DNA from 2 places in the Burkholderia sp. KL41 genome. Region 1 is predicted to be linked to the other one. Evidence: riboswitches for the same ligand, from Rfam matches in the RefSeq annotation. Region 1 holds a riboswitch; the other holds the start of a gene.

Region 1 (15,210 bases):
CGGACGAGGGCGGCGTGCACGATCATGCGCTGCGCATCGCGGACGCGAGCCCCGAACTGCCGGGCGGCGCGACAGGCGCCGTGTGGCGCGACCAGGCGCTCGGCTCGATGACGCAACTGGCATCGAACGTGCGTCGTGCGCTGGCCGACGGGATGGAGCGGCGGTCGTTCTCGCTCACCGTCGTGCCCGCGTGGCCCGACACCGAACAGACGCTGTTCGGCGCGCACGACGCGCTGCTGTCGGGCGACGCGGTGAGCGCACCGCTTGAACTGCACGGCACGCTGAACCGGCTGACGCAGGCCGGGCAGATCATCTACCGTTATGCGAGGCCGAGTGCGCGCGACTACCTGTCCGCGTGGCTTGCGCATCTCGTCTACTGCGCGATCGAGCCCGGCGGCCCGCGCCGCACGCTGTGGTTCGGCAGCGGCGGCGCATTCGAGCTGACGCCTGTCGCCGCGCCGCTCGAGCAGCTCGCACCGCTTGCCGCGCTGTTTCGCGCGGGGCGGCGCATGCCGCTGCGGTTTTTCCCGCGCAGCGCATGGGCGCGGGTGTCCGACGGCGAGGCCAAGGCCGCGAGTGTCTGGATCAACGAACGGGTCGTGAGCGAAGCCGACGATCCGGCCATCGCGATCGCATGGCGCGGCGCGCATGCGTCGCTCGACGAGCCGTTCGCCACGCTCGCGCGGCTCGTGTTCGATCCGCTCGTCGAGCATCTGAAGGAGGTCGCATGAGCGCCGTGTCGCAGCCGCAGCAGGCGCTCGAACTCGACGTGTTCGCGTGTCCGCTCGATGGCGTCAACCAGATCGAGGCATCGGCCGGCACCGGCAAGACCTGGAACATCTGCGCGCTCTATGTGCGCCTGCTGCTGGAAAAGGATCTCGGCGCAGACGAAATCCTCGTCGTGACCTTCACGAAGGCGGCGACCGCGGAGCTGCACGAGCGGATTCGCGGCCGGCTCGCGCAGCTTGCGCATGCGCTCGACACGGGTGACGACGGCGGCGATCCGTTCATCGAGCGCCTGCTCGAGACGACGCTCGGCGAAGGTGGCGAGCTCGATCCCGAAACGGCCGCGAAGCGGATCCGGCGTGCGTTGCGCGCGTTCGACCAGGCGGCCATCCATACGATCCACGCGTTCTGCCAGCGTGCGCTGCAGGAAGCGCCGTTCGCGGCCGCGATGCCGTTCGCGTTCGACATGGAGGCCGACGATGCGTCGCTGCGCTTCGAACTCGCGGCGGATTTCTGGCGCACGCGCGTCGAACCGGCGGCCGCGCGCTGGCCGGGTTTCGCGACCTGGCTCGTCGAATCGGGCGCCGGGCCGGCCGCGCTCGATGCGCAGCTCGCGCGCCGGCTGAAGAAGCCGCTCGCCGCGCTGCGCTGGGACGGCGTGACCGAGCCCGACGAATCGGCCGAGGCCGCCGCGGCCGAATGTTTCGCGGAGGCCGGGCGGATGTGGGCGGCCGAGCGCGAAGCAATCGATGCGTTGCTGCGCGCCGCGCAGCCCGCGCTCAACCAGCGTTCGCACAAACCCGAAGCGGTTGCCGATGCGCTCGCCGCATGGGCCGCGCATTTCGCGCAAGGCGACGCGACGGCTGCGCTGCCGAAGGCCGCGCTGAAGCTCACGCGCACCGCGCTCGTGAAGGCGACGAAAAAAGGCGGCGCGACGCCCGAACACGCGTTCTTCGACGTGGCGGACGCGCTCGAGGCGGCCGTGGCGGCGGCTGAAGCCGCGCAGCGCGCGCGCTGGCTCGCGCTGATCGCCGAATGGCTCGACATGGCGCCGGGCGAGCTGGCCGAGCGCAAGCGCACGCGGCGCATCGTGTCGTTCGACGATCTGCTGGCGAACCTGTACCACGCGCTGCATGCGCATCCGTGGCTCGCCGAGACGCTGCGCGCGCGCTATCCGGCCGCGCTGATCGACGAGTTCCAGGATACCGACCCGCTGCAGTTCGCGATCTTCGACCGGATCTTCGCGCCGGGCGGCCCGTTATTCCTCGTCGGCGATCCGAAACAGGCGATCTACAGCTTCCGCGCGGCCGATCTGCATACCTATCTGGCGGCGCGCGCGCGGGCGAGCGCGTGCTACACGCTCGCGGTCAACCAGCGTTCGACGCCCGCGATCGTCGATGCGTGCAACCGCTTTTTCATGTCGAATCCGCGCGCGTTCGTGCTCGACGGGCTCGACTATTACGCGGTGCGTGCCGGCACGCGCGTGCGCGCGCCGTTCGTCGACGAAACCGATCCGGGCCCGTCCGGCGACTTCCGGGTGTGGGCGTTGCCTGGCGGTGAAGGCACGTTGCTCAAGCGTGATGCGCAGGCACAGGCCGCGCAGGCCTGTGCCGCCGAGATTGCCCGGCTGATGCGGGGCGCGCGCGAAGGGCGCGTGCGGCTCGGCGAGTCGCCGCTGTCGCCAGGAGATATCGCGGTGCTCGTGCAGACGCACCGGCAGGGCAGTCTCGTGAAGCGCGTGCTGGCCACGTGGGGCATCGGCAGCGTGGAACTGGCGCAGGCCTCGGTGTTCTCGACCGGCGACGCGGAGCAGCTTGAACGCGTGCTGGCGGCGATCGATGCGCCGGGCGACCTGCGGCGGCTGCGCGCCGCGCTCGCAGCCGACTGGTTCGGCCTCGATGCCGGCGCACTGTGGCGGATGGAGCAGGGCGACGGTGATGCGTCACACGAAGCGTCCGCGGCCGACAGTGCCGACGCGATGAGCTGGGTCGAGCGCTTCTCGCGGTACCGGCTGCTGTGGCGCGAACGCGGTTTCGCGGTGATGTGGCGCACGTTCACGCGCGAATTGCGGATCGCCGAGCGGCTGATGGCCGGCGCGGACGGCGAGCGTCGCGTGACCGACATCAACCATCTGGCCGAACTGACGCAGGCACGCGCGTCCGCGCAGCCGGGCATCGCGCCGACGCTGCGCTGGCTTGCCGCGCAACGGCTCGACGGCGGCGGCGAGGAAGCGCAGTTGCGGCTCGAATCCGATCGCAACCTCGTGCAGATCGTCACCGTGCACAAGTCGAAAGGCCTCGAATACGCGATCGTGTTCTGTCCGTTCCTGAACGACGGCGGGTTGCGCGAGCCGCCCGCGTCCGCGTTGCCCGATGCGCGCGAATACCACGACGATGCGGGCGACGCGGTGCTGCATTACGGGTGCGACGACGAGGCGGCCGCACACGCGGCGCGGCAAGCGCTGCGCGAGCAGGCCGCGGAACGCGCGCGGCTCGTCTACGTGGCGCTCACGCGTGCGGTCTATCGCTGCTACGTCGTCGCCGGGCCGTACCTGTCGTCGCGCTCGACGCGCGAGGCGCGACGCAGCGTGCTCAACTGGCTCGTCGCCGGCGCGGGCCAGGCGTTCGATGCGTGGCTCGACGAGCCGCCCGACGAAGCCGCGCTCGATACGGCGTGGCACGCGCTCGCGGGCGGCCCCGTGAGCGTCGCGCCGCTGCCGGCGCCAGCTCGCCCCGAGCGTCTGGCGGCCGGGCACGACGCGTCGCAGACGCTCGCGGCGCGCCATGCGACGCGCGTGCTGCGCGATGCCTGGCGGATGGCCAGCTTCAGTTCGCTGACCGCGTCGATGGCGCGCGAGGAGGCGGGCGTCGCGGCCGTGCCGGATGACGAACTGCGGCCCGACCACGATGCGCTTGCCGCGGTTGCGCCGGATGCCGAGTGGCTGTTGGCCGATACGGTTGCGCCCGAACCGCCGGACGACGACATCCTCGTGTTCCCGCGCGGCGCGGCGGCCGGCGAGTGCCTGCACCGCCTGTTCGAGCTCAGCCGGTTCACGGAGCCCGAGTCGTGGCCGAAGGCCGCGCTCGGTGCGCTGCACGACCGGCCGGTCGAGGCCGGGCCCGAACTCGCGACACGTCTGCCGGCGATGATGGTGCAGCTGGTCGATGACGTCGTGCACACCGAGCTCGTGCCGGGCATGCGGCTCGTCGATCTCGATCCCGCGAAGCGGCTCGACGAAATGGGGTTCCTGTTCCCGGCGCCGTCGCTCGACCTGATGGCGCTACGCCGCCTGCTGGTCGCGCACGGCTACCCGGACGTTGCACTGGAGGCGGGCATGCTCGCCGGTTTCATCAAGGGTTTCATCGACATGATCGTCGAACACGACGGCCGCTTCTGGATCGTCGACTGGAAGTCGAACCATCTCGGCACGACGCCGGACGCCTATGGCCCGCGCGCGCTCGACGTCGCGATGGCCGACCACGCGTATCACCTGCAGGCGCTGCTCTATACGGTCGCGCTGCATCGCTACCTGCGCGGGCGGCTGCCCGATTACGACTACGACACGCATGTCGCGGGCTACCTGTACCTGTTCGTGCGGGGTGTGCGGCTCGGCTGGCGCAGCGGCGGCGAGCCGGCCGGCGTGCATGCGCGGCGGCCCGCGCGCGCGCTTGTCGACGCACTCGACCGGATGATGGAAGGGGGCCGCGCATGAACGAGCAGGACGATACGCTCGAATTCACCGGCGGCCTCGTCGCGCGGCTGCCCGAGCCCGCCGATTTCGGCATCGCGCTCGCGGAAGGTTTCGCGCGGCGGATCGGCGATCTCGCTCGCCGCGCCGGCGCACCGGCCGCGGCCGCGCGCTGGGCGGCGCGCGCCGCGTTCGCGACGAGTCGTGCGACCGCGGGCGGCCACGTGTGCGTTGCGCTCGGCGCGCTCGCGCAGCGCTACGAAACACCGCTCGACGAGGTTCGCGCGGCGCTCGCCGCGAGCGGCGTGGTCGCGTTCGGCACGCTCGCGCGTGGCGACGAGCGGCCGCTGATCGTCGACCGCCACGACCACCTGTACCTGTCGCGCTATTTCGACTACGAACGGCGGCTCGCCGATGCGCTCGTCGCGCAGGCCGGTGCGACCATGCCGGACGAAGGTCTTGCGCCCGACCGGTTGCGCGACAGTCTCGCGCGTTACTTCGGGCCGGCGAACGGCGAAGTCGACTGGCAGCGCGTCGCGGCGATCGTCGCGCTGACCGGCCGCGTGACGATCGTCAGCGGTGGCCCGGGCACGGGCAAGACGACGACCGTCGTCGGCGTGCTGGCCTGTCTGCTCGATGCGCATCCGGGGCTGCGCGTCGCGCTGGCCGCGCCGACCGGCAAGGCCGCGCAGCGGATGCAGGAAGCACTGCATGCGCGGGCCGGCGACCTGCCGCCCGAACTCGCGGCGCGCCTGCCCGATACGTCGTACACGCTGCACCGGCTGCTGGGCGGCGGCGGGGCGGCCGGTTTCCGGCATCATCGCGACAATCCGCTGCCGTACGACCTGATCGTCGTCGACGAGGCATCGATGATCGACGTCGCGCTCGCCGCGCATCTGCTCGATGCGCTCGCGCCGGGCGCGCGGCTCGTGCTGCTCGGCGACAAGGATCAACTGGCCGCGGTCGAGGCGGGTGCCGTATTTGCGGAGCTGAGCGCGCGACCGGCGTTTACCGCCGCGGCGCGCACGCGCATCGCGCAGGCGCTCGGCATCGACGAGGCGGCATTCGTCGCGGCGTTGCCGGTGCAGGACGAGGCCGCGACCGTAGCCGCGGCCGTTCCCGCCGGGCATCCGGTTTCCGCCGCGGCCCGTGCCCCGGCGCCGCCATCGGCGCTTGCCGCTACACGCAAGCCGGCGTCGCGACGGAAGGCCGATGCGAGACAGGCATCACTCTTCGACGACGAACCGCAGGATGACGAAGTTTCGTCGTCCAACGTCGCGCCGCCGCCGGCCGAAACCGGTGAAGCTGGCGATGCAGGCGAGGCCTCCGCATGGATCGAGGTCGACGAACTGGCGTGGCTCGACGCCGTCGAGCTGCCGCCGTTCGACGCAGGCGACGTGGCGCTTGCGTCGGTCAAATCGAACCCGCCGGGCGAACCCGCCGCCGCGTCCGCCGCACCCACGCCCGCACCCGCGCCGCTCGCCGACTGCGTCGTCTGGCTCGAACGCAACTACCGCTTCGGCCTCGATTCGCCGATCGGGCGGCTGTCGCTCGCGATCCGCAGCGGCGACGTGCAGGCCGCGCTCGACGCGCTGCCCGCCGACGATTCGGCGGCCGCGTCTTTCCATGACGATGCGGGCGAGTCGCTCGCGACGTCGACGCTCGAGCGGCTCGCGCGGCGGTTCGGTGCTTACCTCGACGCGTTGCGCGACGTGCTGGCCGCGCCGGTGCCCGATCCGCTGCCGCTGTTCGACGCGCTCAACCGGTTCCGGATCCTGTGCGCGACCCGCAGCGGCTTGCGCGGCGCGGAGCACGTCAATGCGCTCGTGGCCGCGCACGTGCGCCACGCGGCGCGCGTGCCGCTGGCGGTCGGCGCGCACTGGTTCACGGGGCGGCCGATCATGGTGACGCGCAACGACTACGCGCTCGGGCTGTTCAACGGCGACATCGGCATTGCGCTGCCCGACGCGCACGGCGTGCTGCGCGTGTGGTTCCGGCGTGCGGACGGCACCGCGCGCGCGGTGTCGCCGGCCGCGCTGCCGCCGCACGAAACCGCGTTCGCGCTGACGGTCCACAAATCGCAGGGCTCGGAATTCGACGAAGCCGCGCTCGTGCTGCCGGCATCGTTCGGCCGTGTGCTCACGCGCGAACTCGTCTATACGGCTGTCACGCGTGCCCGCACGCGCGTGCAGGTGATCGGGCCGCGGCGCGTGCTGGCGCAGGCGGTCGCGACGCGCACGCAGCGCGATTCGGGGCTCGCGGCACGCGTCGACGAGGCGCTTGCACGGCGCCGCATGGAGGCGTCGCGATGATGATCCGCTATACGCTCGATCCGGCCGAGGTCGAATGGACGGCCGTGCGCGCGCAAGGCGCCGGCGGGCAGAACGTGAACAAGGTGTCGAGCGCGATCCACCTGCGCTTCGACATCCGTGCGTCGTCGTTGCCGCCTGTCATCAAGGAGCGGCTTCTCGCGCTGTCCGACCAGCGCATCACGCGCGACGGCATCGTCGTGATCAAGTCGCAGGAATACCGCACCCAGGAGAAAAACCGCGAGGCCGCGCTGGCGCGCCTCGATGCATTGATCGCCGGCGTTGCGTTCACGCCGCGCGCACGGGTCGCCACGCGGCCGACGCGCGCGTCGAAGGAGCGGCGGCTCGAGCACAAGTCGCGCCGCAGCGCGGTGAAGTCGGGAAGAGGGAAGGTGATCGACTGACGAATGGTCGGGCGGACGAACCGCGGGTGCGGCGGTCGGGCGTTCGCATCCGCGCCGGTTACCGCATCACGGTGCCGGCGCTGTCGAGTACGAAGTCGACGCAGAACACGACGAGCCGGCTCTGCGCGCGGATCGCGACGGCGGCCGTATAGCAGTCGCGGCCTTCCGTCAGCGAGAAATGCGGGCCCATCAGCGCGACGCGTCCGGGCGCGGCGATCGCGCGCTGGAAATACGGGCGCCGCGACCAGTTGCTGTGGGTCTCCGGAAAGAGCGGTGCGAGGCGGGTGACGCCGGCCTGGCCGTCGTCGGCGGGCGCGCCGATCGACGGCAGGAACTGCTCGCCGGTTTCGTCGGTGACGAACACGCGGCGGGCGGCCGGCACCGCGAACACGCGTTGCGCGGCGTCCTGCAGGTTGCCGCTCGCGGAAAACGCGGCCGCGCCGGTCAGCACGAGCCGTTCGATCGCGTCGAAGCCCGGCTGCTCGGCGACGACCGGCGTGTGCCGGCGGGCGATGAAGCGCTGCCACGCGGCGTCGAGCATCGCGGGTGCTGCCGCGCTGGCATGGGCGATCGATGCGTCGGGCTGGCCGAACTGGAAACCCTGCACGAAATCGATGTCGGCTTCCATCAGCGCCTGCAGCGAATCGTCGTTCTCGACGCCCTCGGCGAGCACCATCGCGCCGGCCTGGTGCAGCATCGACACGAGGTGATGCATGATGCGGCGATCGTCGGCCGAACCGGTCGAGCGTTCGACGAGCGAGCGATCGAGCTTGACGATGTCCGGGCGCGCGCGCCACACGCGGTCGAAGTTCGAGAATCCGGTGCCGAAATCGTCGATCGCGATCAGGAAGTCGCGATGCTGGATCATGTCGATCGTGCGGGCGAGCGCGGCTTCGTCGCGCGACGGCTGTTCGACCACCTCCAGCACGATGCGGTTCGGCGGCAGCGCGAAATGCCGGCACAGTGCCTCGACGAATTCGCGCTGCACGAGGCCCGAGTCGAGCACGCGCGGCGTGACGTTCAGGAACAGCCAGCCGTCGCCGATGCCCTGCGCGACGAAGTTGGCCGTATGCAGGCAGCGCGCGAGCCGGTCGAGCAGCAGCGCGTCGGCGTCGGCGCGCGTCTTGTCGAACAACGCGGCGGGCGAGATCAGTGCGCCGTTCGCGTCGACGACGCGCAGCAGCGCCTCGTAACCGACGACCCGCTTGTGCGTGATCGACAGCACGGGCTGGAACACGCTGCGCAGCGTCGTGGTGCGATAGGTGGCGACCCAGCCGCCAGGCGTCGGCGTGAGACGGTCGAGCAGGGAGTCGAGCGAGAGGTCGCGGGCGGGCTTCATGTCAGCGGAGCCCGGGGGCGAGCGGCGGGGCGGTAGCGCGCCGCCGCGCTGAAGCGGTCGCACGCGCCGGCGGACGCGAAAGGACGTGAGACATCGAGGCCGCCTTCTGCGGGTAAGTGTTCGGAGTGTAACGGGAATGGGGCCGCTCGCGTATCAGGGAAACTCCAGACGCACGCGGGTATGCGGCTGCGGCCGGCGCCGCCGCCGCACATGACGACCCGGCGGCATGGTGAGCGCGATGAGGCGAGACGGGCAATCCCGGCGGCCGGCAGGGCCGCGAGCGCATGTCGCCGTCAGACGAATGCCGGCGATGCTGCGGTACCCTCAACGGCGACGCGGAGAACAGCCGGCACCCGGTCGGAAGGCATCACGGCCCGACCGATGGCGATACGTGCACCCGAATGAATCGTCAGGTCGCTTCGCCGCTGCGCGGCCGGATCCCGGGAATCCGCTTGATCACGCCGGTCGCGAGCGCGGTGCCGACGAGCACGATCGCGCAGCCTTCGATCATCACGGCCGACACGTGTTCGCCGAGGAACAGCGCGCCCCACAGCAGGCCGAACACCGGAATCACGAACGTCACGGTGATGGCGCGGGCGGGGCCGACATGCGCGATCAGGTAGAAGTAGATGAAATACGCGATGCCTGTGCAGGCGACGCCGAGCGCGAGCACCGAGCCCCACGCGTGCGCGCTGACCGGCGCGGCCGGCCAGGTGGCGATCGCGAACGGCAGCAGCAGGACGGTCGAGCCGATCATGCTGCCGGTCGCGTTGACGAGCGGATCGACGCCGGTCAGCTTGCGCTTCGTGTAATTGGCCGCGATGCCGTACAGCAGCGTCGCGCCGAGTGCGGCGGCGGCGGCGAGCGCGGTCGCGGCGGCGCCCGTTTCGCCATGCGCATTCGCGATCTGGTTCCACACGAGCGTGAGCACGCCGGCGAACCCGATCACGAGGCCGAGCGCACGCGGCAGCGACAGCTTGTCCTTCAGCCACAGGTAGGCTACGAGCGCGCCCCAGAGCGGCGTCGTCGCGTTGATCACCGACGTCACGCCGGCCGACAGCGTCAGTTCGGCGAACGCGAACAGGCAGAACGGGATGCCCGAGTTCAGCGCGCCGACGACGAACAACGGCCACGCGTGACGGCGCAGCCGGGTGCCGAGATCGGCGGGTTTGAAGCGCGTCAGCGCGAAGCCCGCGAGAAACAGCGCGCCGATACCGACCCGCAACGCCATCAGCGGCGCCACGCCGAGATCGACGACGCCGATCCGGATAAACAGGAACGACGCACCCCACAGGGCAGCGAGCACGGTCAGCAGAAGGGCGTTCTTGGGCGACATCGAGTGTGAAGGGCGGGGAAGGGATGCGGAGAATCTTACACCCCGTTACCAGCCCGTCGTTTCACGTTTCGATGAAATGGCAAGAAACGGGAATGTCGCCGGCTGCCGGCACGGGATAGCCGCGTGCCGGCGGTCGAGCCCGGTCAGTGATGGCGCCAGCCGCCGTGTCCGCCGAAGCCGAAATTGAGCGATACCGCCGGTCCCCAATAGCCGCCCCATGCGGGCGCATAGGCAGGTGCCGGATAGTAATAGGCGGGGCCCGGATCGACATAGACCGGGGCCGGTGCAGCCGTGTAATAGCCGCCGGGATAATAGCCGTACGGGTAGTAGCAGCCGGCGAGCGTCACGCAGGCGAGCGCCGCGGCGACGAGGGTCCTGTTCATGATGTCTCTCCGGCGGAGCCGGCAATCGGCAGATGCTTAAGCTTAGGCCGCGCGCCGATGACACGGTGTGCAAAACGGTAACGGATCATTTCCGCACGGGCTGCCGGCCACGTTGCGGCGCCGCATGCGAAAACGGCGCTTTCGCACCGCGAAAACGCCGTCTGGCCGACTGTTGCGGCGCGCTGCGCCGCCTTTTACTTGCCGACCTGGTTGCCGATGATGCCGCCGGCCGCTGCGCCGCCGAGCGTCGACAGCGCGCTGCCGCCGATCGCCGCGCCGGCGACGCCGCCGACACCCGCACCGATTGCCGTATCGCGCTGGCGTCGTGACATCGAATCGCAGGCCGACAGGCTGGCCACCGTCGCGACGAGCAGAGCGCATACCCCAAAACGCCGAATCGAGTTCATGATCGTTGTCCTTGTGGTAGTGAACGGAGGTCGCGCGACCGGCTGGCGACCGCGCATGACCCCAATCTACGCGCCGTCCCGTGGCGCTGCTGTAAGGACTTGTTAAGGCTCGGGCGGTTTCGTAATCATTTGTTTCCCTCGCGCCGGCAGGCACGCGGCGTGCACACGCACAAAAAAAGCCCGCTCGAAAGCGGGCTTGCGCAGCGCCGAAGCGCGAGACGCAGCGGTCCGGGCGGACCGCCGCGCGTGCTTATTGACGGTGATAGATCTCGGCGCCGGTCTTGACGAACTCGACCGCCTTGACTTCCATCCCCTTCTTCAGCGCTTCGGTTTCCGACACGCCCTGCTGCGCCGCGAACTCGCGCACGTCCTGCGTGATCTTCATCGAGCAGAAGTGCGGGCCGCACATCGAGCAGAAGTGCGCGACCTTCGCGGAATCCTTCGGCAGCGTTTCGTCGTGGAATTCGCGCGCCTTGTCCGGATCGAGGCCGATGTTGAACTGGTCTTCCCAACGGAACTCGAAGCGCGCCTTCGACAGCGCGTTGTCGCGCACCTGCGCACCCGGGTGGCCCTTCGCCAGGTCGGCGGCGTGAGCGGCGAGCTTGTACGTGATGATGCCTTCCTTCACGTCGTCCTTGTTCGGCAGGCCGAGGTGTTCCTTCGGCGTCACGTAGCACAGCATCGCGGTGCCGAACCAGCCGATCATCGCGGCGCCGATGCCGGACGTGATGTGGTCGTAGCCCGGCGCGATGTCGGTGGTCAGCGGCCCGAGCGTGTAGAACGGCGCTTCCTTGCACCAGTCGAGCTGGAGATCCATGTTCTCCTTGATCAGCTGCATCGGCACGTGGCCGGGGCCTTCGATCATCACCTGCACGTCGTGCTTCCACGCGATCTGCGTGAGTTCGCCGAGCGTCTTCAGCTCGCCGAGCTGCGCTTCGTCGTTCGCGTCGTAGATAGAGCCGGGGCGCAGGCCGTCGCCGAGCGAGAAGCTCACGTCGTACGCCTTCATGATCTCGCAGATCTCTTCGAAGTGTTCGTACAGGAAGCTTTCCTTGTGATGCGCGAGGCACCACTTCGCCATGATCGAGCCGCCGCGCGACACGATGCCCGTCATCCGGTTCGCGGTGAGCGGCACGTACTGCAGGCGCACGCCCGCGTGGATCGTGAAGTAGTCGACGCCTTGCTCGGCCTGCTCGATCAGCGTGTCGCGGAAGATTTCCCAGGTCAGGTCCTCGGCCTTGCCGTTGACCTTTTCCAGCGCCTGGTAGATCGGCACCGTGCCGATCGGCACCGGGCTGTTGCGGATGATCCACTCGCGCGTTTCATGGATGTGCTTGCCGGTCGACAGGTCCATCACCGTGTCGCCGCCCCAGCGGATCGCCCACGTCATCTTGTCGACTTCCTCGCCGATCGACGACGTGACGGCCGAGTTGCCGATGTTCGCGTTGATCTTCACGAGGAAGTTGCGGCCGATGATCATCGGCTCGGATTCCGGGTGGTTGATGTTCGCGGGGATGATCGCGCGGCCGCATGCCACTTCCGAGCGCACGAATTCCGGCGTGATCTCGGCCGGCGCGTTCGCGCCGAAGGCCGCTGCGCCGAACGCCTGGCCCGGGTGCTGGCGGCCCATCATCGCGGCGAGCTTCGCGCCGTTCGGGCCGCTCGCCTTCAGGCTCTCGAGGTACTCGGCGCGGCGCTGGTTCTCGCGGATCGCGATGTATTCCATTTCCGGCGTGATGATGCCCTGGCGCGCGTAGTGCATCTGCGTGACGTTCTTGCCGGCCTGTGCGCGGCGCGGGTTGCGGTGCAGGCCCGGGAACCGCAGGTCGGCGGTGGCCGGGTCGGCCGCGCGCTCGAGGCCGTACTGGCTCGACAGGCCGCCGAGCACTTCGGTGTCGCCGCGTGCCTCGATCCAGCCCTGGCGCAGCGCGGCCAGGCCCGCGCGGATGTCGATCTTCGCGTCCGGATCGGTATAGGGGCCCGACGTGTCGTACACGTAGATCGGCGGATTCTTTTCGCCGCCGAAGCCGGTCGGCGTATCGGCCTGCGTGATTTCACGCATCGGCACGCGGATGTCGGGCTGCGAGCCGGTTACATAAACCTTGCGCGAATTGGGCAGCGGGGCGACAGCGGCGGCGTCGACGTGTGCGTCGGCGGACAGAAACTTCGGATTGGCGTTCATGCAATCTCCTGTATGAGCGCCGGACAGGCGCTTCGGCGCTTGCCCGGAGCCCTTGACGAATGTGGGGCTCGAGCTAAGCAGGAGACGAGGCTTGGTGAGGCGGCGGATTTCGTCAGAAGGATGGCGGCGAAATCCGTACGCTTCCCTGCGCTGGCATTATCCAGATCAGGTTCAAAGGGTATTTCTCACCCGCAATGCCGGTTGTTTGACCGCGCGCATTGCAGGACCCCCGCGTTAGCAGCGCACACGATACACTGGCTTCGCGGCGGTTTCAACCGGGAGAGGATCGGCTGCCCCGGTGCGGCCGCAGCATGGCGGGCGGTGCGATGGCCCGTCGAAATGGCAGCGCGCGTCGCCGCCGCATGGCCCCACGGCTTGGCCGGCCGGGGCGAAGCGGTGCAACATGGCGCGCTTTCGCGCAACTTCAAAAAAAATTTTCGCAGCGGCTGTCATTTCCCGCGACGTCGTCCGTCTATTCGGCTCCTTAAACCCATGTTTTGGAGAGATGTCATGAAAAAAGTACTGATCGCCGCTTGCGTCGCCGCTATCGCCACGATCGCCACGGGCGCGTATGCACAGAACGACGCGATGTCGCAGCCGGGTTCGTCGATGTCGAAGGACGCGATGGGCCACGACGCGATGGCCAAGGATGCAATGGGCCATGACGCGATGAAGAAGGACGGCATGAAAAAGCATGCGATGAAGAAAGACGCGATGAAGAAAGACGCGATGAAGAAGGACGCGATGTCGCACGACGAGATGGGCAAGCCGTCGGGCGACAAGATGGCGCCGTCGAACTGACGGAAGCGGACGCGGCGCGGCCGGCGCGTGCGTCGCACGGCGGCCGCCCGCACCGCATCCTGTCTGGTCGACTCATTCCCGGAGTCTTCATCATGCAAACCGTTCCCGCTACCGGCCGCGCGACAGCCACGCCGCCCGCGCGCCCGATTCATCCGCTGTGGGTGCGCGCGAGCCACTGGCTCAATGCGCTCGCGGCGATCCTGATGGTGCTGTCCGGCTGGCGCATCTACGATGCGTCGCCGATCTATCCGCCGTTCGTGTTTCCGCACGGCATCACGCTGGGCGGCTGGCTCGGCGGCGCGCTGCAATGGCATTTCGCGGCAATGTGGCTGCTGGTCGGCAACGGGCTGTTCTACCTCGCGATGTCGATCGCGACAGGGCGCCTCGCACGCAAGATGCTGCCGGTCACGCCGGCGTCGATATGGCGCGACGTGCGTGCCGCGCTGGGCGGACGGCTGTCGCACGACGACCTGAGCGTCTACAACGCGGTGCAGCGTGCCGCTTACCTGACCGCGATCGTCGATCTCGTCGTGCTGGTGCTGTCGGGGCTCACGATCTGGAAATCCGTGCAATTCCCGCTGCTGCGCGAATTGTTCGGCGGCTACGACAACGCGCGTGTCGTGCACTTCTGGGCGATGTCGCTGCTCGTCGCATTCGTTGTCGTTCACGTCGCGATGGCGCTGCTGGTGCCGCGCTCGCTGCTCGCGATGCTGCGCGGTCGCTGACCCGCGAGCCGCGGGCGAAGGAAATCATCATGTCGGAATCCGAATACAAGCGCGACGGTTCGCGCTGGACGCTCGACCGGAAGTCGCTCGAGCTCGACGTGCGTCGCGAGCTCGAGATGCCGTCGCGGCGCCTCTTCAACCGGCGCATCCTGACGCTCGGCGGCCTGACGATGCTGACCGGCTGCACGTTGAAGGACGACGCGTCGGTCAACACGTTCCTCGAGACGGTGTCGCGCATGAACGACCGCGTGCAGGCGTGGCTGTTCAGCGGCGAACGGCTCGCACCGACCTACACCGAAGCCGACATCACGCGACCGTTCCCGTTCAATGCGTACTACGGGATCGACGACGTGCCGCACGTCGATGCGTCGACGTACCGGCTCGTGCTGTCCGGCCGCGTGACGGGCAAGCGCGTGTGGACGCTCGACGAACTGTATGCGCTGCCGCACGCGGAGCAGATCACGCGACATATCTGCGTGGAAGGGTGGAGCGCGATCGGCCGCTGGGGCGGCACGCCGTTCGGCGCGTTTCTCGCACGGGCCGGCGCCGATACACGGGCGAAGTACGTGGGCTTCAAGTGCGCGGACGATTACTACGAGAGCATCGACATGCCGACCGCGCTGCATCCGCAGACGCTGCTCGCGTTCGACTACGACGGCCGCCGGCTGCCGCCGGAATTCGGCTTCCCGATGAAGCTGCGGATGCCGACCAAGCTCGGCTACAAGAACCCGAAGCACATCATGGAAATCTTCGTGACCGATACGTATCCGGGCGGCTATTGGGTCGATCAGGGGTACAACTGGTTCGGCGGATCGTGAGCGGTGCGTGGCATGCGGTGGCGGCGCGTGCCGCGATGCATCACGCGGATTCGCGCACCTGGAGGTCGACGCGCAGGCCGACAGCCGCCGCC
Region 2 (15,210 bases), 910 kb from region 1:
CGGCTGCCGGCTTCGCACCGCCCGCATCGGCTGCCTTGCTGTAAAGGAACTGGCCGATCAGGTTCTCGAGCACGATCGCCGATTGCGTCATCGTGATCGTATCGCCCGACTTCAGCATTTCGGTGTCGCCGCCCGGATCGAGGCCGATATATTGCTCGCCGAGCAGGCCCGACGTCAGGATCTTCGCCGACGAATCCTTCGGGAACTGATACTGGCCGTCGACATCGATCGTGACAAGCGCCTGGTACGTGTTCGTGTCGAAACCGATCGTCTTCACGCGGCCGACCACGACGCCCGCGCTCTTCACGGCCGCGCGCGGCTTCAGCCCGCCGATATTGTCGAATTTCATCTTCACCGAGTAGGTCGGCTGAAACGAGAACGAGCTCATGTTGCCGACCTTCAGGGCCAGGAACAGCACCGCAAGGAAGCCCACCACCACGAACAGGCCGACCCAGAAGTCGAGAGCAGTCTTTTTCATCGTCATCCCAAAATTTGGCTTGGCTGAGGCTTAGCTGAACATCAGCGCGGTCAGCAGGAAATCGAGGCCGAGTACGGCGAGCGACGCGAACACGACCGTCTTGGTCGTCGCGCGCGACACGCCCTCGGGCGTGGGCTTCGCTTCATACCCTTGAAACAGTGCAATGAAGGTCACGGCGAACCCGAACACGATGCTCTTGATCACGCCGTTGCCGACGTCGGCCCAGACCTGGACCCCGCCCTGCATCTGCGACCAGAACGCACCCGGATCGACGCCGATCAGCACGACACCGACGAAGTAACCGCCGAGCACGCCGACCGCGTTGAAGATCGCGGCCAGGAGCGGCATCGCGATGATGCCCGCCCACAGGCGCGGCGCGATCACGTTCTTGATCGGGTCCACCGCCATCATCTCGAGCGCGGTGAGCTGCTCGCCGGCTTTCATCAGACCGATCTCGGCCGTGAGCGACGTGCCCGCGCGGCCCGCGAACAGCAGCGCGGTGACGACCGGCCCGAGCTCGCGCACGAGCGACAGCGCGACCAGCAGGCCGAGCGCCTGCTCGGAACCGTAGCGGTTCAGCGTGTAGTACCCCTGCAGGCCGAGCACGAAGCCGACGAACAGCCCCGACACGGCAATGATCACGAACGAATAGTTGCCGAGGAAGTGGATCTGCTTCGTGACCAGCCGCGGCCGGCGCAGCAGCGGGAAGAATTCCAGCACGAGGCGCACGAACAGCCGCGTGCCGTAGCCCGCGCGCTCGAGGCCGCCGATGACGTAACGTCCGATCGCGCTGATCATGCGCGCCCTCCGCCGAGCCCGAAATCCGCCGCCAGCGGCGGGCTCGTGTAATGAAATTTGAACGGGCCGTCCGGCGCGCCGTCGATGAACTGCCGCACGCTCGGGTCGGTCGACGCGCGCAGCTCGTCGGGCGTACCCTGCGCGAGCACGCCGCCGTTGGCCAGGAAATACACGTAGTCGGCGATCGCGAACGATTCCGGCACGTCGTGCGTGACGAGGATCGACGTGGCACCCAGCGCCTGGTTCAGCGTGCGGATCAGGTTCGCGGTGATGCCGAGCGAGATCGGATCGAGGCCGGCGAACGGCTCGTCGTACATGATGAGCTGCGGATCGAGCGCGATCGCGCGTGCCAGCGCGATGCGGCGCGCCATCCCGCCCGACACCTCGGACGGCATCAGGTCGCGCGCACCGCGCAGCCCGACCGCGTTGAGCTTCATCAGCACGAGGTCGCGGATCAGGTCTTCGGGCAGGTCGGTATGCTCGCGCAGCGCGAACGCGACGTTCTCGAACACCGACATGTCGGTGAACAACGCGCCGAACTGGAACAGCATGCCCATCTTGCGGCGCAGCGCATACAGGCCGTCGCGCGTTTGCGCGCCGACATCGGCGCCGTCGAACAGCACCTGGCCTCGGCGCGCACGCACGAGGCCGCCGATCAGGCGCAGCACGGTCGTCTTGCCGCAACCCGACCCGCCCATAACCGCGACGACCTGCCCACGCCCGAAGCGCAGGTTCAGGTTGGACAGGACGAGGCGGTCGCCGTAGCCAAAGTCGACGTCGCGAAGTTCCAGCAGGGTCTCGGTAGGAGTGGGGCTCACGGAGCTGACAGTCCTTTTACGCAGAACGCCGAATTATAGGGCCTGCATTGGAATGATGTCGTGACGCCGTTCCGGGCCCTGCGGTCAATGATTGTCAAATTGTCCGGGAAAACATTGCTGCAACGCAACAACGGCAGCCCGATAGTCGGCCGCGCCCGTCACCGCACTGACCACCGCGACACTGCCGACACCCGTCGCCAGCACGGCCGGCAGCGCGTCGAGCCCCACCCCGCCGATCGCGACGAGCGGCGCCCGCGCCCCGGCGAAGCGCGCATAGCGGGCAATCCGCGCCAGGCCCTGCGGCGGCGCCGCGACGGCCTTGGTCGCGGTCGCGTACACGGGGCCGAGCGCGAGGTAGCTCGGGCGCTCGTGCAATGCGCGCAACATTTCGTAATAACCGTGGCTCGAAAGTCCGAGCCGCAGGCCAGCGCGCGCGATCGCGGCCAGATCGGCCGTTTCGAGGTCTTCCTGGCCCAGATGAACGCCGTACGCCCCCTCTTCCACGGCGATCTGCCAGTGATCGTTGATGAACACGCGCGCATCGGGATGGCGGCGCCCGGCCGCGACCGCGCGTGCGATTTCCCGCCGCAACGTGTCCGGCGTCGCGCCTTTCACGCGCAGTTGCACGGTCCGCACACCGCAATCGAGCACGCGCTCGACCCATTCGGCGTCCGGCACGACCGGATAGAGGCCGAGCTGCGCGGGGCACGGCGCGAACGCGGGTTCCGGCGCGGCCGGCAGCCCGGCGACACGCGGGAACCGCGCGGCGTCGACCGGCCACGCATCGGCGGCGCGCGTTTCGTCGCCGTCGCGCCAGGCCAGCGCCAGCACCAGCGCGTCGACCGGCGCAAAACCGCAGTCGAGGAACGCGGCGAGCGCGGCAATCCAGTCGTCCGCGAGCGGGTGCGCGGCGTCGAGCGCGTAGCGCGCGCCCGCCGTGTGCAGCACCGCCCCCTGCTCGTCGAATTCGATCGCGACCGCGCCCGGCGCCGCGGGCCGCGACGCGGCCGACGCGCGTGCCTGCGCGGCGCGGTCGCCGGCCGATACGATCAGCACGTCGCCCTCGGCCGGCGCATCGGGCACCGCGACGCAAAGCCGCCACGGCGCGGCGACGCCCGGCCAGTCGCCCAGCCGGGCGCGAATCCGTTCGGCCGCTTCGGCCAGTTCGTCGGCCGGCGGCCAGAATGCATCGGCGAAACGCACGCTCATGCGCCGCCCCCGTCCTGGTGCCAGAACGGCATCCCGACGACCGGCGTGCTGGCGTGCGCGGTCTCGCGCGCGTCCATCGGCCCGGCGAGATACGCGGCACGGCCGGCCTCGACGCCCTGCGCGAACGCACGCGCCATGATCTCCGGGTGCGTGGCCTGCGACACGGCGGTGTTCAGCAACACGCCGTCGAAGCCCCATTCCATCACCTGGCACGCGTGCGACGGCACGCCGAGCCCCGCGTCGACGATCAGCGGCACGTCCGGCAGGCGCTCGCGCAGCACGCGCAGCCCGTACGGGTTCACGACGCCCTTGCCGGTGCCGATCGGCGCGCCCCACGGCATCAGCGCCTCGCAGCCGGCGTCGAGCAGGCGCCGGCCGATCACGAGATCCTCGGTGCAATACGGCAGCACCTTGAAACCGTCCTTGACCAGTTGCGCGGCCGCCTCGATCAGGCCGACCGGGTCGGGCTGCAGCGTGTAGTCGTCGCCGATCAGCTCGAGCTTGATCCAGTCGGTGCCGAAGACCTCGCGCGCCATGTGCGCGGTCGTCACGGCTTCGGCGACGGTCTGGCAGCCGGCCGTGTTCGGCAAGAGCGGCACCGCGTGGCGCTTGAGCAGGTCGAAGAAGCCGGCTTCGGCCGTGCCGCCCGTCATCTGGCGGCGCAGCGCGACCGTCACCATCCCGGGGCGCGACGCGTCGATCGAATCGGACAGCGACTGCAGCGACGGATAGCGCGACGTGCCGATCAGCACGCGGCTTGCGAAGGTTTCGCCGTACAGCGTCAGCGCGTCGGCGGAGGTGAGGGACGTCATGTCGTTTTCCTGAAAGAGCGGGGACGAACCGGCGGCGCTCAGCCGCCCGCGACCGGGTGCACGACGTCGAGCTTGTCGCCCGCCGCGAGTGCGCGCGCCGCATGCTGCGTGCGCGCGACGAAGTTGCCGTTCAGCGCGACCGCGTACGGCGGACGCGCGCCGTACGCGGCGAGCGCGTCGGCCACCGTTGCGCCGTCGGGCAACGTCAGGTTCTGTTGGTTGATCTGGATGTCCATGAGGCTTCGTCGAATTCGGTCGGCGGTGCGCGTCAGGCCGGCTGGCGCGCGTCGTTGCGGTGATGAAGGAGCGTCGGCCAGCGCTCGGCGCCGCGCCACGCGGCGAACGCGTCGGGATCGCCGAACGCGCCGCCGAGCGCGGCTTCGGCAAGCGCGACGGCCGCATGCGCGACTTCCGGCGCGATCATGAAGCCGTGCCGGTACAGGCCGTTGACGGCGAGCGTCGACGCACCATCCCAGATCACCGCCGGGCGATGATCGGGCAGCGTCGGCCGGCACTGCGCATTGAGTTCCAGGATGCGCGCCTCGCCGAACGCCGGATGCACGGAGAACGCCGCGCTCAGCAGTTCGAGCGCGGAGCGCACGCTGACGGGCGACATGTCCTCGCCCTCCACCTCGGTCGCGCCGATCACGTAGAGATCGTCCTGCTTCGGTGCGATGTAGAGCGGGTAGCGCGGATGCAGCAGCCGCACGGGCCGGGTGAGCCCGATGCCGGGCGCGTGCACGCGCGCGACTTCGCCGCGGATGCCGCGCAACGCGGGCAGCGCGGGTTTCGCGCCGAGCCCGCGGCAATCGATCGTGAAATGCGCGGCGGGCAGGTTCGCATCGTCGATCGTGACGTGCCAGTGCAGGTCGACGCCGCGCTCGGCGAGGCCGGCCGCGAGCGCGCGCAGCGCCTGGCGATTGTCGAGCTGGCCTTCGTTCGGCAGCAGCAGGCCGCGCGCGAAGCGGCCCGCGAGCACCGGCTCGGCCGCGTCGACCTGCGCGCCGGCGAGGGTCACGAAACCGTTGTCGAACAGGCCGGCCGGCGCGTTCGCGCGCACGCGCCGCTCGAACAGCGGCGCCTCCGCGCGGTCCGCGTGATGCCAGACGACGAGCGTGCCGTGATGCTGGAAGAAGACGGGTTCGGGCAGTTCAGCGAGCCACTGCGGCCAGCGCGCGAGCGACGCGGCGCCGAGCTCGGTGATCAGCAGCTCCGCGCTCGCCGCTTCCGCGAGCGGTGCGAGCATGGCGGCCGCAATCCACGCGGCCGACTGCTCGCCGTCCGGGCCGCCGCGCTCGTAAAGCGCGACGCGATGGCCGTCGCCTGCGAGCCGCCATGCGATCAGGCGGCCGACGAGGCCGCCGCCGAGCACCGCGAAATCGGGGTGGGTGTCCCGGACGTTCATCGCGCCCCCTCCGCGCGGGCGCGCCCGACGAACGTCGACGCGCACGCGCCGCCGCATGCGAACGCACGCGACATCGGGCCGGGAACCATGCAAAAGACTGAAGATTGTGCGGTCATCATTCCTTCCGTAACGCGCAATGCGCGTACCCAAAAGGACGAAACCGGCAGCAAAGGCCGGCCGGGCGGGACTCGGGCGCTGACCATGTGGGATGGCAGCCAGCGCGACCCGGCGGGATCAGAAACTTCCCTCGCCGGTATTACCCGGATCGGGTGCGAAGGGTCTTTCTCAGCCTCATTGCGCTGCCCGGAACATCCGCCGGCCGCGCTACAAAGCACCCCTGTTTCGTCGTCGGCCATTAGACCATAAAAGCGGAAAGCGCCGCAAACTGTCCCCCTTGCGGCAAATTCGCCGTCGTGCCGCGCCGCTCTGGCACAATGCCCGCAGGCCGGCCGCGCGAGCGGCCGGTTGCCGCGTCACCGCCGGCCTTAAGTGCCGTTTAAGGCGCGCGGGCGACCATCCGGACGCCCGCCGTCAGTCGGCGCCGCGTCCCGGCATGCCGTATCGCGGCGCGCGCCCGGCTTCGCCCGGCCCGCGCGCCGGCTACTCATCAGGAAGCACATGACCCAATCGATCGATCCCGTCCGCTCCGCCTCAGACGCGCCGCAGGACGAGCGCCCGGTATCCGCATGGAGCCTCATCAAGCCCTACTGGGTATCGTCCGAATGGAAAATCGCATGGGGCCTGCTGGTCGCGATCATCGCGATCAACCTCTGCGTGGTCTGGATCAACGTCCGGCTCAACAAGTGGAACGCGGAGTTCTACAACGCGCTGCAGTCGAAGGACGTCCACGACTTCCCGAACCTGCTGATGCAGTTCTCCGCGCTCGCGTTCGCGTTCATCATCCTCGCCGTGTACGGCCGCTACCTGCGGCAGATGCTCGGCTTCCGCTGGCGCCAGTGGCTCACCGACCGTTTTCTCGGCCAGTGGCTCGGCGATCGCGCGTTCTACCGGATCGAACGTGACCGTCTCGCCGACAACCCCGACCAGCGGATCACCGACGACCTTCAGTCGTTCTCGACGACCACGCTCGCGCTGTCGCTCGACCTGCTGTCGACGGTCGTCACGCTCGTGTCGTTCATCACGATCCTGTGGTCGCTCGCCGGCGCGCTGACGCTCTCGCTCGGCGCGACGCCGATCACGATCCCCGGCTACATGGTGTGGGCGGCGGCGCTGTACGCGGTGGTCGGCTCGCTGATCATCCAGAAGGTCGGCCACCCGCTCGTGTCGATCAACTACCAGCAGCAGCGCGTCGAGGCCGACTTCCGCTTCGGGCTGATCCGCGTGCGCGAGAATGCCGAGCAGATCGCGTTCTACGACGGCGAGAAGACCGAGACCGGCAACGCGCAAAACCTCTTCATGCGCATCCGCGACAACTGGTGGCGCGTGATGAAGTACACGAAGCGGCTCACGTTCGTGCTGAGCTTCTACGGGCAGATCGCGATCATCTTCCCGCTCGTCGTCGCCGCACCGCGCTATTTCGCGGGCGCGTTCTCGTTCGGCGTGCTGATGCAGATCTCGTCCGCGTTCGGCACCGTCAGCGATTCGTTCTCGTGGTTCATCAACAGTTACTCGACCCTCGTCGAATGGCGCGCCACCGTCAACCGTCTGCGCGAATTCAAGCGCGTGATGGGCACGTCGCACCTGAAGGAAAGCCTGTCGCCCGCGACCGAGCACGGCGGCATCAACCTGCATTACGTCGACGGCGCGAAGCTGTCGACGTCGTCGCTCAAGCTCGCGCTGCCGAACGGCAATGCGCTCGCGAACATCGGCAGCGTTACGATCGAGCCCGGCTCGCGCTGGCTCGTGATCGGCAAGTCGGGTTCCGGCAAGAGCACGTTCATGCGCGCGCTCGCGGGGCTCTGGCCGTTCGGCGACGGCGCGATCGATGCGCCGGTCGGCGCGCGGATGATGTTCGTGCCGCAAACGAGCTATCTGCCGATCGGCACGCTGAAGGCCGCGCTCACCTATCCGGCGACAGCCGACGCGTTCAGCGACGAAGCCTGCCGCGACGCGCTGCGCGCATGCCGCCTCGACGATTATGCCGAGCGCCTCGACGAGACCGCGCACTGGACCCGCGTGCTGTCGCCGGGCGAACAGCAGCGCCTTGCCGGCGCGCGCGTGCTGCTGCACAAGCCCGACTTCCTGTTCCTCGACGAAGCGACGAGCGCGCTCGACGCCGACAACGAGGCGCGCCTGTACCACCTGTTCGCCGAACGGCTGCCGAAGGCCGCGATCGTCAGCATCGCGCACCGCGAGTCGCTGGCCGCGTTCCACGTCGGCACGATCAACGTCGAGCGCGTGAACGACAGCGACAAGGTCGCCGCGTGAGGCCACGCGCCGCGCACGTCGCCCGGATCGCGCTGATCACCGGCGCCGGCTCGGGGATCGGCGCGGCACTCGCGCGGCGGCTCGCGGCGCCCGGCATCGCACTGGCGCTGCATGCACGCGGCGCGGACGAAGCGGCACGCGTGCGGCTCGCCGAAGTCGCCCGCGCGTGCACGGCGGCCGGCGCGGAGTGCGTCACGCTCACCGGCGATCTCGGCGAGCCCGGCGTGGCCGCGTCGCTCGTCGATGCCGCCGCCACGCGCTTCGGCGGGCTCGATCATCTCGTCGCCAACGCCGGCTTCGCCGCGCGGCAATCCTTTTCCGGTCTTTCCACGGACGCGCTCGCGTCCGCCTTCGCGGCGATGCCCGGCGCGTTCTCCGCGCTCGCGGGCCGCGCGCGGCCGCTGCTCGAGGCGTCGGCCGCGCCGCGGATCGTCGCGGTCAGTTCGTTCGTCGCGCACCGCTACCGCGCCGACGCGCCGTTCGCGGCCACCGCTGCCGCGAAGGCCGCGCTCGAATCGCTGGTGCGCACCGCCGCCGCCGAATTCGCCGCGCGCGGCATCACCGTCAACGCGGTCGCGCCGGGCTTCACGCGCAAGGACCACGGGCCGAGCGCCGGCAACGCCGACGCATGGGCGCAGGCCGAACAGGCGACACCGCTCGGCCGGATCGCCGAACCCGACGACGTCGCCGCGCTGATCGCGTTCCTGCTGTCGGATGCGGCGCGACAGATCACCGGGCAGATCGTCCACATCGACGGCGGCCTGACGCTCTGAATCGAGCGGCCGTACGTCGTGCGGTCGCGCGGGACGTCGCTGCCACCGACGTTGGCGTGGCACGCGAGCGCGATCGGCGCCCGCACGTTCGCGGAACACCCGCCGTTGCACGCCGCCCTCCCCCCCTCGCCGCCCGCCGCGCCATCGCGCTCTCGCTCCCGTCTTTTTGGCGCCCCGCTCCCCGCCCGTAAAATAACCGCCACGCGGCAGCGCGAGACAGGACGAGACAACAGGGGGACGGCAAGCATGCAGGCATTCCAGTGGTTCGACGAGCTGTCGACACGCGAACGCAGGACGCTGTATGCCGGATTCGGCGGCTACGCGGTCGATGCGTTCGACTTCATGATCTATTCGTTCCTGATTCCGACGCTGATCGCAGCCTGGGGCATGACGAAGAGCGAGGCCGGGATGATCGCGACGAGCTCGCTGATCTCGTCGGCGCTCCGCGGCTGGGTCGCCGGCATCCTCGCCGACCGCTACGGCCGCGTGCGCGTGCTGCAGTGGACGATCGCGACGTTCGCGCTGTTCACGTGCCTGTCCGGCTTCACCGATTCGTTCTGGCAACTGCTCGCGACACGCACGCTGCAGGGCTTCGGCTTCGGCGGCGAATGGTCGGTCGTGACGATCATGATGGCCGAGACGATCCGCTCGCCCGAACACCGCGCGAAAGCCGTCGGCACCGTGCAGAGCAGTTGGTCGTTCGGCTGGGGCGCGGCCGCGATCCTCTACTGGGCGTTCTTCGCGCTGCTGCCCGAGCAGGTCGCATGGCGCGCATGCTTCTGGATCGGCATCGCGCCCGCGCTGTGGATCCTGTACATCCGCCGCAACGTCAGCGATCCGGACATCTACACGGCCACCCGCCGCGCGCGCGACGAAGGCCGCGTGTCGGGCCACTTCCTCGAGATCTTCTCGCCGCCGCACCTGCGCGCGACGCTGTTCGGCAGCGCGCTGTGCACCGGGATGCTGGGCGGCTACTACGCGATCACGACGTGGCTGCCCACCTACCTGAAAACCGTCCGCCACCTGTCGGTGTTCAACACGAGCGGCTATCTCGTCGTGCTGATCGTCGGCTCGTTCGTGGGCTACGTGGTCGGCGCGATCCTGTCCGACCGGCTCGGCCGCCGCGCGTCGTTCATCCTGTTCGCGATCGGCTCGTTCTCGCTCGGCATGGCGTACACGATGCTGCCGATCACCGACACCGCGATGCTGCTGCTCGGCTTCCCGCTCGGGATCGTCGTGCAAGGAATCTTCGCGGGCGTCGGCGCGTACCTGTCGGAGCTGTATCCCGGTGCGATCCGCGGCTCGGGCCAGGGCTTCTGCTACAACCTCGGGCGCGGGCTCGGCTCGTTCTTCCCGATCCTCGTCGGCTCGCTGTCGCAGTCGATGTCGCTCGTGAAGGCGATCGGCCTCGTCGCGGGCGGCGGCTACCTGCTCGTGATCGTCGCCGCGCTCGTCCTGCCGGAAACGCGCGGCAAGTCGCTCGTCGACGATCCGGCCGTCGCGTCCTGAGCAACCGTCACGTTCCGGAAACCGCATGCACGTGATCGTTCTCGGCGCCGGCGTGATCGGCGTCACCACTGCCTGGCACCTGCGCGAAGCAGGTTGCGAGGTCACCGTGATCGAACGCGAGGCCGATGTCGCGCAGGCGACGAGCCTCGGCAACGCCGGCGTGATCGCGCCCGGCTACGTGACGCCGTGGGCCGCCCCCGGGATGCCCGGCAAGATCCTCAAGTACCTGTTCGAGCCCGCGTCGCCGCTGATCTTCCGGCCGACGCTCGAAGCCGCGCAGTGGCGCTGGATCGCGCGCTGGCTGCGCGAATGCGAATTCGAGCGGTTTCGTGTGAACAAGCAGCGGATGCAGCGCATCGCCTATTACAGCCGCGCATGCCTGCACGCCTTTCGCGACCGACATCCGTTCGACTACGGCGCGAGCCGGGGCTACCTCCAGCTGCTGCGCGGTGCGTTCGACGTGCAGATGGTGCAGCCCGCGCTGAAGGTGCTGCGCGACGCCGGCATCGCGTTTCGCGAGCTCGATGCGGCCGGCTGCACGGCGATCGAGCCGGGCCTGCGCTGGGCGCGGCAGGCACCCGTCGGCGGCATCTACCTGCCCGACGACGAAGCGGGCGACTGCGCACGCTTTACGCGTGAACTGCGGGCGCTGTGCGAAGCAAACGGCGTGACGTTCCGCTTTCACACGGACGTGCAGGCGCTCGACGTTGAGGCGGGCCGGGTGCGCGGCGTGCGGATCGTCGGTAACGGCAACGAGGATGGCGATACGCCGGATCGCGCACGAGCGCATCCGCACGCATCGAGCGCCGGCAGCAAGCAACGCGACGCGCGACTCGCCGCCGACGCGATCGTCGTCGCGCTCGGCGTCGACAGCGCCGCGCTGCTGCGGCCGCACGGCATCGACGTGCCGCTCTATCCGGTGAAGGGTTACTCGGCGACGCTCTCCGTCGTCGACGACGAAAAAGCGCCGCACGCCGCGCTGATGGACGAATCGCTGAAGACGGCGATCACGCGCTTCGGCCCGACGTTGCGCGTCGCGGGTACCGCGGAACTCGGCAACCGGCACGCAGCGCTGCGCCGGCAGGCGCTCGATACGCTGATGAAGGTGCTCGACGACTGGTTCCCGCACGCGGCCGATCGCGCATCGGCGCGCTTCTGGGTCGGCCGCCGGCCGATGACGCCCGACGGGCCGCCGCTGCTCGGCGCGAGCGGGATCGACGGGCTCTGGCTCAACGTCGGCCACGGCTCGACGGGCTGGGCGATGTCGATGGGGTCGGGGAAGGTGGTGGCGGATCTCGTCACGGGGCGGGAACCGGAGATCGACTTGTCGGGCCTGACGCTCTCGCGCTACGGCCGGTAGGCCCGGTGGCCCGGTGGCCCCGCAGGCCCGGCAGGCCCGGCAGGCCCGGCAGGCCCGGCAGGCCGGACGATATCGCCGACGTGATACACATCGCATCCGGCAATCACACCGCGGCGCGCAAGCCGCTCACTGCGGCGCCAGACCGTCCGCCCATGCGATCGGCGCGGACGCGACCGGCCGATGCGACACGCCCTCGTGCGACAGCCGGCTTTCGAACAACGTCAGCGCTTCGACACGCACCGCGACCGCCCGCCCGGGCGCACCGCCGTGCGCGGGCTGGCCGACCGCCTCGCGCGGCAGCCGCGCGAGCGTCACGTGCGGCCGGAACGGCCGCCGGTCGGCCGGCACGCCGAGTTCGCCCAGCAGCGCAACCAGCCCGGCATTCAGCGCCAGGCAGGCCGGATCGGCCGCGAGCTCCGCGACGATCAGCCTCGCGCGCGGCAGGCTCGGCCACCACGCGATCCGCTCGACCGGCAGCAACGGCAGCGCATGGGCGGCCGCGAGCGCGGGCAGATGCGCGGCCAGCGCCTCGCATCGGTCCCGTTCGATCGCGCCGATGAACGCGAGCGTCATGTGCAGTTGCGCGGACTGCGTGCGCCGCGCTCCGCGGGTGACCGGCAACGCGTGCAGCGCGTCGCGCGAGGCCGCATCGGGCATCAGCGCGACGAACGCACGGAGCCGGTCGCCGTTCATGACTCGCTCACCGCGGCACGCGGGGCGCGTGCCGTTTGAGCCGAAGCGGGACGCTGCGGCAGCGGGCCGTGCTCGCCCCACACGTCGGGCGGCAGCACACGCGCGAGCTCGGGGATCGTGTTGCGCGTGAACACCGGATCGGCGATACCCGCCGCGCGCTGGCGACGATAGTCGGCCCACGCGGCGTGCGCATGCTTGCCGAGCGCGAGGATCGCGATCAGGTTGATGATCGCCATCAATCCCATGCTCGTATCGGCCATCGCCCAGACGAGCGGCAGTTGCCCGACGCTGCCGAACATCACCATGCCGAGCACCGCGACACGGAACAGCGGCAGCACGCCGCGCCGCTTCGTGATGAATTCGACGTTGCCCTCCGCATACGCGTAGTTGCCGATCACCGACGAAAACGCGAGGAAGAAGATCGCGACGGCCATGTAGATGCCGCCCCAGTCGCCGACGTGGCTCGAGATCGCGCGCTGCGTGAGCGCCGCGCCTTCCATCCCCGTGCCGACTTCGTACTGGCCCGACAGCAGGATCACGAACGCGGTCGCGCTGCAGATCACGATCGTGTCGACGAACACGCCGAGCATCTGGATCAGCCCCTGCGTGACGGGGTGCCGCGTGCTCGCGGTCGCGGCCGCGTTCGGCGCGCTGCCCATCCCCGCTTCGTTCGAGAACAGCCCGCGCTTCACGCCGATCGCGATTGCCTGGCTGACCGCGTAGCCGGTCAGGCCGCCTGCCGCCTGCTCGAGACCGAACGCGCTCTTCACGATCAGCGCGATCACGTCCGGCACGAGCGCGATGTGCGTCGCGACCGCATAGACCGCGAGCGCGAGATAGCCGATCGCCATCAGCGGCACGATCACCTGCGCGACCGTCGCGATGCGGCGGATGCCGCCGAAGATGATCGGTGCGGACAGCAGCACGAGGCCGAGGCCGACCGTCTCGCGGCTCCAGCCGAACGACGTATGGAATGCGTCGGCGATCGCGTTCGCCTGCACCGCGTTGAACACGAAACCGAACGCGAGGATCAGCGACAGCGAAAACAGCACGCCGAAGCCGCGCGAGCGCAGGCCCGTCTGGATGTAGTACGCGGGGCCGCCGCGATAGCTGCCGTCCGGGTGCGACACCTTGAAGATCTGCGCGAGCGTCGCCTCGACGAACGCAGACGACATCCCGACCAGCGCCGTCATCCACATCCAGAAGATCGCGCCCGGCCCGCCGACCGTCAGCGCGACCGCGACGCCCGCGATGTTGCCGGTGCCGACACGGCTCGCGAGCCCGGTCGCGAACGCCTGGAACGACGAGATGCTGCCCGGCTCGCCCTTGCTGCCGACCAGTTTCATGCTGAGGAACAGCGCCTTCAGCTGGATCATCCGGAACCGCAACGTGAACCACGCACCGGCGCCGAGCAGCAGCGCGATCAGCACGTAGTTCCACAACACGCCGTTGACGGCGTCGATCAGCCCATGCAGGAGTGCTTCCATCCGGTTTCCTTGTAAATAGGGTCAGTCATGAGCGTCGACCGCGAATGCGGCCCGAGGGGCGACATGATATGACAGTTTTCAAGGATTATTACAAAACGAAAGGATTTGGGATGACGAGAAATCGCGTCCGGATGTCATCAGGTTAGACGACGCTTCGCGAAAATGATGCGTGTCGGCACGGCAAGGCAGCCCGATCGGACGGCGCCGTCTCGCACGTGAAACCGGGGCACCCCGGCTGGCGCCAGCCATAAAAAAACCGGGCGCCCTTTCGGACGCCCGGCTTCCGTCGAAACCCGCTCGCGGTATTCAGCTCAGCGCGGCAGGTTCGAATGCCCCATCAGGTACGCATCGACCGAGCGCGCGCACTGGCGGCCTTCGCGGATCGCCCACACCACGAGCGACTGGCCGCGACGCATGTCGCCTGCGGCGAACACCTTGTCGACCGACGTGTAGTACGAGCGATCGCCTTCGGTCGCCGCACGCGCGTTGCCGCGCGCGTCCTTCGCGACGCCGAACGCTTCGAGCACCGGCGCCGCCGGCTGCGTGAAGCCCATCGCGAGCAGGACGAGATCGGCCTTCAGTTCGAACTCGGAGCCCGGCACTTCCTGCATCTTGCCGTCCTTCCACTCGACGCGCGCAGCGATCAGCTTCTCGACCTTGCCGTTCTTGCCTTCGAGACGCTTCGTCGCGACCGCCCAGTCGCGCTCGCAGCCTTCCTCGTGCGACGACGACGTGCGCAGCTTGATCGGCCAGTACGGCCACACGAGCGGCTTGTTCTCCTCTTCCGGCGGCTGCGGCAGCAGCTCGAACTGCGTGACCTGCTTCGCGCCGTGACGGTTCGACGTGCCGACGCAGTCCGAACCCGTATCGCCGCCGCCGATCACGATCACGTGCTTGCCCTTCGCGAGCAGCTGGTCGGCGAGCTTGTCGCCCGCGTTCACGCGGTTCTGCTGCGGCAGGAAGTCCATCGCGTAATGCACGCCGGCGAGCTCGCGGCCCGGCACCGGCAGGTCGCGCGGCGTTTCCGAACCGCCCGCGATCACGACCGCGTCGAATTCTTCCTTCAGCGTGTCCGGAGAAATGGTTTCCTTCGCGAGGCTGCCGATCGACTCGGGCAGCGGATCCTTGCCGATGAACACGCTGGTGCGGAACGTCACGCCTTCCGCTTCCATCTGGCGCATGCGGCGGTCGATCAGCCACTTCTCGAGCTTGAAGTCGGGAATCCCGTAACGCAGCAGGCCGCCGACACGGTCGTTCTTCTCGAACACCGTCACGTCGTGGCCCGCGCGCGCGAGCTGCTGCGCGGCGGCGAGGCCCGCGGGGCCCGAACCGACGACCGCAACCTTCTTGCCCGTCTTGTGCTCGGCCGGCAGCGGCTTCACCCAGCCTTCCGCCCAGGCCTTGTCGATGATCGCGTGCTCGATCGACTTGATGCCGACCGGGTCGTTGTTGATCCCGAGCGTGCACGCCGCCTCGCACG

The links. Region 1 has a riboswitch for thiamine pyrophosphate ahead of thiC (phosphomethylpyrimidine synthase ThiC). Riboswitches for the same ligand answer to the same signal wherever they lie in the genome.
Region 2: another riboswitch for thiamine pyrophosphate. It lies ahead of PQB87_RS02110 (FAD-dependent oxidoreductase); the one in region 1 lies ahead of thiC (phosphomethylpyrimidine synthase ThiC).

What each region holds. Positions count from the first base shown of each region.
Region 1 covers NZ_CM174446.1:1,346,188-1,361,397, forward strand. Annotated here, with positions in the region: gene recC (exodeoxyribonuclease V subunit gamma) at 1-731, shown strand, start outside; gene recB (exodeoxyribonuclease V subunit beta) at 728-4,438, shown strand; gene PQB87_RS06415 (AAA family ATPase) at 4,435-6,726, shown strand; gene arfB (alternative ribosome rescue aminoacyl-tRNA hydrolase ArfB) at 6,723-7,127, shown strand; gene PQB87_RS06425 (sensor domain-containing phosphodiesterase) at 7,186-8,466, opposite strand; gene PQB87_RS06430 (DMT family transporter) at 8,876-9,802, opposite strand; gene PQB87_RS06435 (hypothetical protein) at 9,946-10,185, opposite strand; gene PQB87_RS06440 (YMGG-like glycine zipper-containing protein) at 10,380-10,592, opposite strand; gene thiC (phosphomethylpyrimidine synthase ThiC) at 10,843-12,774, opposite strand; TPP riboswitch at 12,899-13,015, opposite strand; gene PQB87_RS06450 (pentapeptide MXKDX repeat protein) at 13,285-13,575, shown strand; gene PQB87_RS06455 (cytochrome b/b6 domain-containing protein) at 13,668-14,300, shown strand; gene PQB87_RS06460 (molybdopterin-dependent oxidoreductase) at 14,330-15,118, shown strand; gene PQB87_RS06465 (helix-turn-helix domain-containing protein) at 15,159-15,210, opposite strand, start outside.
Region 2 covers NZ_CM174446.1:434,134-449,343, reverse strand. Annotated here, with positions in the region: gene mlaD (outer membrane lipid asymmetry maintenance protein MlaD) at 1-478, opposite strand, end outside; gene mlaE (lipid asymmetry maintenance ABC transporter permease subunit MlaE) at 509-1,276, opposite strand; gene PQB87_RS02130 (ABC transporter ATP-binding protein) at 1,273-2,094, opposite strand; gene thiE (thiamine phosphate synthase) at 2,179-3,303, opposite strand; gene PQB87_RS02120 (thiazole synthase) at 3,300-4,115, opposite strand; gene thiS (sulfur carrier protein ThiS) at 4,154-4,351, opposite strand; gene PQB87_RS02110 (FAD-dependent oxidoreductase) at 4,384-5,520, opposite strand; TPP riboswitch at 5,746-5,869, opposite strand; gene PQB87_RS02105 (ABC transporter ATP-binding protein/permease) at 6,139-7,908, shown strand; gene PQB87_RS02100 (SDR family NAD(P)-dependent oxidoreductase) at 7,905-8,681, shown strand; gene PQB87_RS02095 (MFS transporter) at 8,928-10,190, shown strand; gene PQB87_RS02090 (D-amino acid dehydrogenase) at 10,216-11,550, shown strand; gene thpR (RNA 2',3'-cyclic phosphodiesterase) at 11,677-12,243, opposite strand; gene PQB87_RS02080 (alanine/glycine:cation symporter family protein) at 12,240-13,730, opposite strand; gene PQB87_RS02075 (glutamate synthase subunit beta) at 14,042-15,210, opposite strand, start outside.